DNA from 2 places in the Arthrobacter sp. BG5 genome. Region 2 is predicted to be linked to the other one. Evidence: predicted binding sites of a transcription regulator. Region 2 holds the regulator's gene; the other holds the start of a gene.
The links. The regulator HrcA, encoded in region 2, represses chaperone genes, less so after heat shock. The targets are predictions, from matches to a motif close to TTNGCACTCGNNNNNNNCGAGTGCNAA.

Region 1 (3,878 bases), 820 kb from region 2:
TCAGGTCTTCGTATTCGCCGGTCTTGGCGTTGAAGCCCTGGTTGACCGCGGATTCGGCAACCTTGGCGACCACAACGTAGCCGTCGAAGCCGGCGTTCTGGGCGATCCAGCGCAGCGGCTGGGTCAGGGCCCGGCGGACGATGCCCACGGCAGCTGCCGCGTCGCCGTCGAGCGCCTGGACGGCCGGGTCCTCATCGAGCGCTTTGAGGGCGTGGATGAGGGCGGAGCCGCCGCCGGCCACGATGCCTTCTTCGAGGGCAGCGCGGGTGGAGGACACGGCGTCCTCGATGCGGTGCTTCTTTTCCTTCAGCTCGACCTCGGTGGCAGCGCCGACCTTGATCACGCCGATGCCGCCGGCCAGCTTGGCCAGGCGTTCCTGCAGCTTTTCCTTGTCCCAGTCGGAATCGGTGCGGGTCAGCTCGGCGCGCAGCTGGGCGACCCGGGCCGCGACGTCCTCGGCCGAACCGGCGCCGTCAACGATGGTGGTGTTGTCCTTCGTCACGGTGATGCGGCGGGCGGTGCCGAGCACCTCAAGGCCCACGGTGTCCAGGCTGAGGCCCAGTTCCGGGGAAACAACCTGCGCGCCCGTGAGGGTCGCGATGTCCTGCAGCATGGCCTTGCGGCGGTCGCCGAAGCCCGGAGCCTTGACGGCCACGACGTTCAGGGTGCCGCGGATGCGGTTGACGATCAGCGTGGAGAGGGCCTCGCCCTCGACGTCTTCGGCGATGATGAAGAGCGGCTTGGAGCTCTGCAGCGCTTTTTCCAGCAGCGGCAGGAATTCCTGGACCGAGGAGATCTTGCCCTGGTTGATCAGGATCAGCGCGTCCTCAAGCACCGCTTCCTGGCGTTCCGCGTCGGTGACGAAGTACGGGGACAGGTAGCCCTTGTCGAACTGCATGCCCTCGGTGAGGACCAGCTCGGTCTGCGTGGTGGAGGACTCCTCGATGGTGATCACACCGTCCTTGCCGACCTTGCCGAAGGCCTCGGCCAGGAGCTCGCCGACCTCGTCGCTCTGCGCGGAGATGGCGGCAACGTTGGCCACCTGCGTGCCCTCAACCGGGCGGGCGTTTTCCAGCAGGCGGGCGGCAACGGCCTCGACCGAGACCTCGATGCCGCGCTTGATCTGGCCCGGGGCGGCGCCGGCTGCAACGTTGCGCAGGCCTTCCTTGACCAGGGCCTGGGCGAGCACGGTGGCGGTGGTGGTGCCGTCACCGGCGACGTCATTGGTCTTGGTGGCGACCTCCTTGGCGAGCTGAGCGCCAAGGTTCTCGTACGGGTCGTCCAGTTCCACTTCGCGGGCGATGGTGACACCGTCGTTGGTGATCGTGGGGGCGCCCCACTTCTTGTCCAGCACGACGTTGCGGCCGCGCGGGCCGAGCGTCACCTTGACCGTGTTGGCGAGCTTATCGATGCCGGCTTCAAGCGACCGGCGGGCAGCGTCGTTAAACGCGAGCTGCTTTGCCATGGTTTTGTCCTTTCAAGACAGAACCCCGCGCAGCCGTTCCGTTCAGAGTGAAGGAGCGGCGGCGCGGGGGTCCAAGAGAGTTACTTTACGACGATCGCCAGGACGTCGCGGGCGGACAGCACGAGGTACTCAACGCCGCCGGTCTTGACTTCGGTTCCGCCGTACTTGGAGTAGATAACAACGTCGCCGACGGCAACGTCTACGGGAACGCGGTTGCCGTTGTCGTCAAAGCGGCCGGGGCCTACTGCAACAACTTCGCCTTCCTGCGGCTTCTCCTGGGCGGAGTCCGGGATGACCAGGCCGGAAGCCGTGGTCTGCTCGGCTTCGAGCGGGCGGACAACAATACGATCCTCAAGAGGCTTAATAGAGACCGACAAGGACCTCTCCTTTTCGTCAGCAAATTCGTGGACTTTGAAGCTGTGGTGCCAAGGCGTACAGACCGTCGTCGCGGTGCCGGCCGCAGCCTGGCTGTCAAGCTTCAGCTGTTAGCACCCGCCTAGGGAGAGTGCTAATGACGACTCTATGTAAGTAGTTAGCACTCGGTCAAGGTGAGTGCCAGAAGTTCGTCCCTGGTGAACGCCCGCACGGGACATGCCCGTTTCTTGTGGCGGCCAGTGGACTCACCGTGGCTGTGTCCAGCGGGCGCCGGTGGATGGACATTATTCTTGCAGCCCGGGCGCGAGGGACATGCTCATTCCCGGCAGCCGGCGTCGGACATAACGGCATTATGTGCAGCGCTGACGTCTAAGGCTGGGCATGTCCGGACGCGGATCCTGCGCAGAACGAGGGACATGCCCATTCCTGGTCGCCGGCGTCGGACATAACGGCATTATGTGCAGCCCCGGAGTCGAGGACTGAGCATGTCCGGAGGAGCATCCTGCTAAGGCTGGGCATGTCCGGAGGTGCGTCCGGCGCAGGACGAGGGACATGTCCGGAAGACGGTCCGACGCAGGGCGAGGGACATGTCCAGCGGCCGGCGCGGCTGCGGAGGGCTACTCCCCCGCGAGGTCCTCGTAGTCCCAGTCCTGGCCGTCGTCGTCCTCCTCGACCCGGGCGGAGGCGTTCCGTTCGCGGTACAGCACAAAGCCGCCGGCCAGGGCGGCCGCCGCCCCGAGAACCAGGAAGATGATGCCGCCCACCCGGGCGGCGGCGTAGGTGTCGCGGATGGCGCGCGCCTCGTCGGTCGCGTCCTTCACATCCTTGCCGCCCACGGAGTAAACGGTTGCGTTGAAGGCGTCCAGGAAGAAGATGATGACCAGCAATGCCACGCAGACGACGGCGATCACGCTGCCGGCGATCAGCGCCGGACGGGCGAAACGGGCCGGTCCCCGGCTGTCACGGACTTCGCCGCCCGCCTGCTCCCGCATGCTTGCTGTGCCGAAGTCGTCTGTTTCCTTGCCGTCCATGCCGTCCAGCCTATCGGCCGCGCCGCGGGTTCCACGCCTGAACTAGGCTTGATGGCATGGCTGAGACTACGCAGGACCAGATCGCCCCGCTCCTCAATCCGGAGGGCTGGGAGCTGCTGGCCTCGCTGGGACCGTACCGTGAAGAGGAGGCCTTCCGGCTCAACGCCTCGCTCCGTAAGGCCGGCCACTCCCCCGAGCTGGTCTCCGCCGCGCTCACCCAATCCCGGCTGCGGACCAGGGCGGAAGCCAAATTCGGTGAATTCGCCCGGCAGATGATTTTCACCCGGGCCGGACTGGAGCAGGCCACACGGCTCACCGTGGCGGCACGGCACGCGCAGCGGTTCGCCGAAGCCGGGATCGCCCATGTGGCGGACCTGGGCTGCGGGCTGGGCGCCGACGCGATGGCGCTGGCCTCCCTGGACATCCAGGTCACCGCGGTGGAACTGGACGAAACGACCGCCGCCTGCGCCACGATGAATCTGATCCCGTTCCGCAACGCCACCGTGGTCCATGCCGATGCCGCCGCCGTTCCGCTTGACGGGATCGACGGCGTCTGGCTGGACCCGGCACGCCGCACCACCTCCAGCTCCGGAACCAAGCGCCTCTGGGACCCGGAAGATTTCTCCCCGCCGCTGTCCTTCGTGGAATCGCTGGCCGCGTCGGGCCGTGCCGTCGGCGTGAAAATGGGCCCCGGCATGCCGCATGATTCGGTGCCGGCGGACTGCGAGGCGCAGTGGGTTTCGGTGGGCGGCGACGTCACCGAGGTGGCACTGTGGTTCAACGCCGTACGCCGGCCCGGAATCCGTCGCGCTGCCCTGGTCCTGGGGCCGCAGGGCGCGGCGGAACTCACCAGCACGGAGGACTTCGACGCCGGCCCGGCTGCCCCCGTGGGCCCGGTGGAAGGCTACCTCTACGAGCCCGACGGCGCCGTGATCCGCGCGGGACTCGTCGCCGACGTCGCACTCCAGCTGGGCGGACATCTGCTGGACGAACACATCGCCTACATC
Region 2 (3,878 bases):
AGAGCATTTGCCGGAACGCCATGGTACTGGGGCTGGTTATGGCCGGCCTGGTGGTCCGTGTGTTCGCGTGCGTCTTCTGCCACGTTTCGTCCTTTGGATTGCGGTGGAGCGTTGGTACCTGTACGAGCCGCGGCCGCAACAATAAGCAGCGGCCGCCGTTTCAAGAATACTTGCTCGGACCGCGAAACGTGGCAGGGAGAACGGCTACGGCGCCGTGAGGAAGTCGATGACTTCTTCGACCCGGCCCAGCAGGGAGGGCTCCAGGTCCGCGTAGCTGCGGACCGCACCGAGGAGTTTCTGCCAGCCCAGGCCGATGTCCTCCTTGGTGCTGTGCGGCCAGCCGAAGGCCGTCAGGATGCCGGTTTTCCAGTCCACGCCGCGCGGAATCACCGGCCACCGCTCAATGCCCAGTACGGCCGGTCGGATCGCCTGCCAGACGTCGACGTAGGGGTGACCGACGATCAGCACGTTGCCGGCCGCGCCGGGAGAGGCCATCACGGCGTCGGCGATCCGGGATTCCTTCGAGTCGGGAACCAGGTGGTCCACCAGCAAGCCGAGCCGGCGGCCGGGGCCGGGACGGAAGTCCCTGACGGCGCCGGCGAGGTCGTCGATGCCGTGCAGGGGTTCGACGACGATGCCCACCACACGGAGGTCGTCACCCCAGACCTTCTCGACGAGCTCGGCGTCGTGCTTGCCTTCCACCCAGATCCGGCTGGCTTTAGCTACCTGGGCCCGCTGTCCGGCGACCCGGACCGAACCGGACGCGGTACGGGTGCCGGCTGCGCTGCCCGCGGCGGCTGCCCGCGGGGCGGGCGGCATGAGCTTGATCGGCCGGCCTTCGAGCAGGAACCCGAAGCCGAGGCGGAAGGAGCGTGACTTGCCGCGCCGGTCCTCGAGGGCCACGACGTGCATGCCGCCGGACTTCTCCACCCGGGTCACGGCGCCGACCCAGCCGGACTGCACATCCTCGAGCACCATGCCCCGTTCCACCGCGATTTCGGGCAGCTGGGCCTTGGCGGGGGCGGAGAGATCCTGCGGGCCCCAATTCTGGTACGACATCTGCTACACACTGCTTTGCACTCGGGAATTTGGGCGAAAGAACGGCGGTGCGGCCCGTGGTGTGCCCGGAAACACCCGTCCCGGGGGTCACGCCCGCAGCGAATCCAATGCTAACAACGGCGCGACTCATATTAGACTGGTTAGCACTTAGGCATGTCGAGTGCTAACCGCGGGTTCCCCGGGCGGGTCTTTCCGCGCGGCCGGCGCCGGCAATCCGATACGGGTCGATTGGAGGTGGAGCGTGAGCGAGCCACGCAAACTCGAAGTGCTGCGCGCCATCGTGGAGGACTACGTCCATTCCCGCGAGCCCGTGGGATCCAAGGCGCTCGTGGAGCGGCACCACCTGGGTGTGTCCAGCGCCACGATCCGCAATGACATGGCCGCGCTGGAAGACGAGGGCCTGATCACGGCGCCGCACACGAGTGCCGGCCGGATTCCCACGGACAAAGGCTACCGCCTGTTCGTGGACCAGATTTCTGCGGTCAAGCCGTTGTCCCCGGCCGAGCGCCGCGCCATCCAGGCGCTGCTGGAGGGTTCCGAGGATCTCGACGACGTCCTGGACCGGACCGTCCGGCTGCTGTCGCAGCTGACCAACCAGGTCGCCGTCGTGCAGTACCCGCTCCTGAGCCGGGCCCGCGTCCGGCACATCGAATTCGTGCTCCTGGCGCCCCGCAAGGTGCTCACGGTGCTGATTGCGGACACCGGCAAGGTGGAGCAGCGGGTGATCGACGTCGGCCAGGACCTCGGCGACGACGCCCTCGCGGAGCTCCGGACCCTGTTCCTGGCCAGGCTCTCCGGCACCCCGCTGGGGCTGCTGCCCCAGTCGCTGCAGGCCGTGGTGGACAACTGCCCGCCGGTGCGGCGCGGCGCCGCCCAGGCCCTGTCCCGGGGACTGGAGTCGCTGGCCGCGAGCAGCCGCGAGGAGCGGATGGTCATGGCCGGCACCGCCAACCTGGCCCGCTCCAACGTCGATTTCCCGCTGAGCATCGGCCCCGTGCTGGAGGCGCTCGAAGAGCAGGTGGTGATGCTGCGCCTGCTCAGCGACATGGCGCAGGACCCGCGCGGCGTCACCGTCAGCATCGGCCGGGAGAACCCCTACGACGGGCTTTCCGAAGCCTCCGTGGTGGCCACCGGCTACGGCCCGGACGCCACGGCCAAGGTCGGCGTCCTGGGGCCCACCCGGATGGACTATCCGACCACCATGGCCGCCGTCCGTGCGGTCGCCCGCTACCTTTCGCGGATCCTTGGGCCCTGACGGGCCGGATCCGGCACCGGACTTCTTGCCCACTACAGGCAGTGCCCCACTGGCAGTACAAAAAGGAAGAGATACACACTTTGAGCAGCCACTATGACGTTCTTGGAGTCTCCCGTGAAGCGACGGGGGAAGAGATCAAGAAGGCCTACCGCAAGCTTGCGCGGACCCTGCACCCGGACGTGAACCCCGGGGACGACGCCTCCGAGCGCTTCAAGGCGGTCACGCACGCCTACGAGGTCCTGTCGGACCCGCAGAAACGCAGGGTCTACGACACCACGGGCAACGAGAACGGGACCGACAACGGTTTCGGCGGCGGCTACGCCGGCCAGGGCTTCGCCTTCCAGGACATCTTCGAGACCTTCTTCGGCGGGGCCGGCGGCCAGGGCGGCCCCGCCTCCCGGGTACGCCGCGGCCAGGACGCGCTGATCAGCGTCCGGATCGACCTCCGCGACGCCGTCTTCGGCGTGAACAAGAAGCTTGAAGTGGACACCGCCGTCACCTGCCCCACCTGCGAGGGCTCCTGCTGCCGCCCCGGCAGCCACCCCGAACGCTGCGATATCTGCGGCGGCAGCGGGCAGGTCCAGCGGGCCGTGCGTTCCATCCTCGGCCAGGTCATGACCACGGCCCCCTGCGGAAGCTGCGAGGGCTTCGGCACCGTCATCAAGGACCCGTGCAACGAGTGCGCCGGCCAGGGCCGGATCCGCAGCCGCCGCACGCTCACCGTGAAGGTTCCGGCCGGGGTCGCCACCGGCACCCGGATCCAGCTGTCCGGCCAGGGCGAGGCCGGACCGGCCGGCGGACCCTCCGGTGACCTCTACGTCGAGATCCGGGTCAACAACGACGCCACCTATGTGCGTGAGGGCGACGACCTGCACGCGAGCCTGAACATTCCGATGACCGCCGCCGCGCTGGGCACGGAACTGACCCTGGACACCTTCGACGGGCAGCAGGAGATCGACGTCAAGGCCGGCACCCAGTCCGGGGAGGTCATCACGCTCCGCGGCCTGGGCGTGACGCACCTGCGCGGCTATGGCCGCGGGGACCTCAAGGTCCATCTGCAGGTGGACACCCCGGCCAAGCTCGACGCCGCCCAGGAGGACCTGCTCCGGCAGCTCGCCAAACTCCGCGGCGAGCAGTTCACTGAGGGGAAGCTTGCCGCCAGCGGTGGCGTCTTCGCCAAGCTGCGGGACCGGCTCGGTAACCTGTAGCGGTGAGTAACCCGGTCTTCTTCACCCCTGCAGGCTCCCTGGACCAGCAGGTCCCCGGCGCGACGTTCGTCCTCGACGGCGCCGAGGCGCGCCACGCGGTGACGGTCAAGCGCCTGGCCGTGGGGGAGGCCGTCGACATCACCGACGGCGCCGGCAGGCGCATCACCGGCACGGTGACCGCCGCCGCGCCCCAGCAGCTGACCGTGGAGTGCATTGAGGTCAGCACCGAGCCGCGGCCCGACGTACGGCTGGTGCTGGTGCAGGCGCTGGCGAAGGGGGACCGGGACGAACTGGCCGCCGAAACCGCGACGGAACTGGGGATCGACGCCGTCGTCCCCTGGCAGGCGGAACGGTCG

Region 1: the regulator HrcA is predicted to act here: its motif matches at 1,998-2,024, upstream of groES (co-chaperone GroES).

Annotation. Positions count from the first base shown of each region.
Region 1 covers NZ_CM155268.1:1,152,026-1,155,903, forward strand. Annotated here, with positions in the region: gene groL (chaperonin GroEL) at 1-1,465, opposite strand, end outside; gene groES (co-chaperone GroES) at 1,546-1,842, opposite strand; gene AC1MBE_RS05190 (hypothetical protein) at 2,458-2,871, opposite strand; gene AC1MBE_RS05195 (THUMP-like domain-containing protein) at 2,928-3,878, shown strand, end outside.
Region 2 covers NZ_CM155268.1:328,670-332,547, reverse strand. Annotated here, with positions in the region: gene AC1MBE_RS01465 (DUF4870 domain-containing protein) at 1-83, opposite strand, end outside; gene AC1MBE_RS01460 (DUF3097 domain-containing protein) at 205-1,059, opposite strand; gene hrcA (heat-inducible transcriptional repressor HrcA) at 1,301-2,314, shown strand; gene dnaJ (molecular chaperone DnaJ) at 2,395-3,522, shown strand; gene AC1MBE_RS01445 (16S rRNA (uracil(1498)-N(3))-methyltransferase) at 3,525-3,878, shown strand, end outside.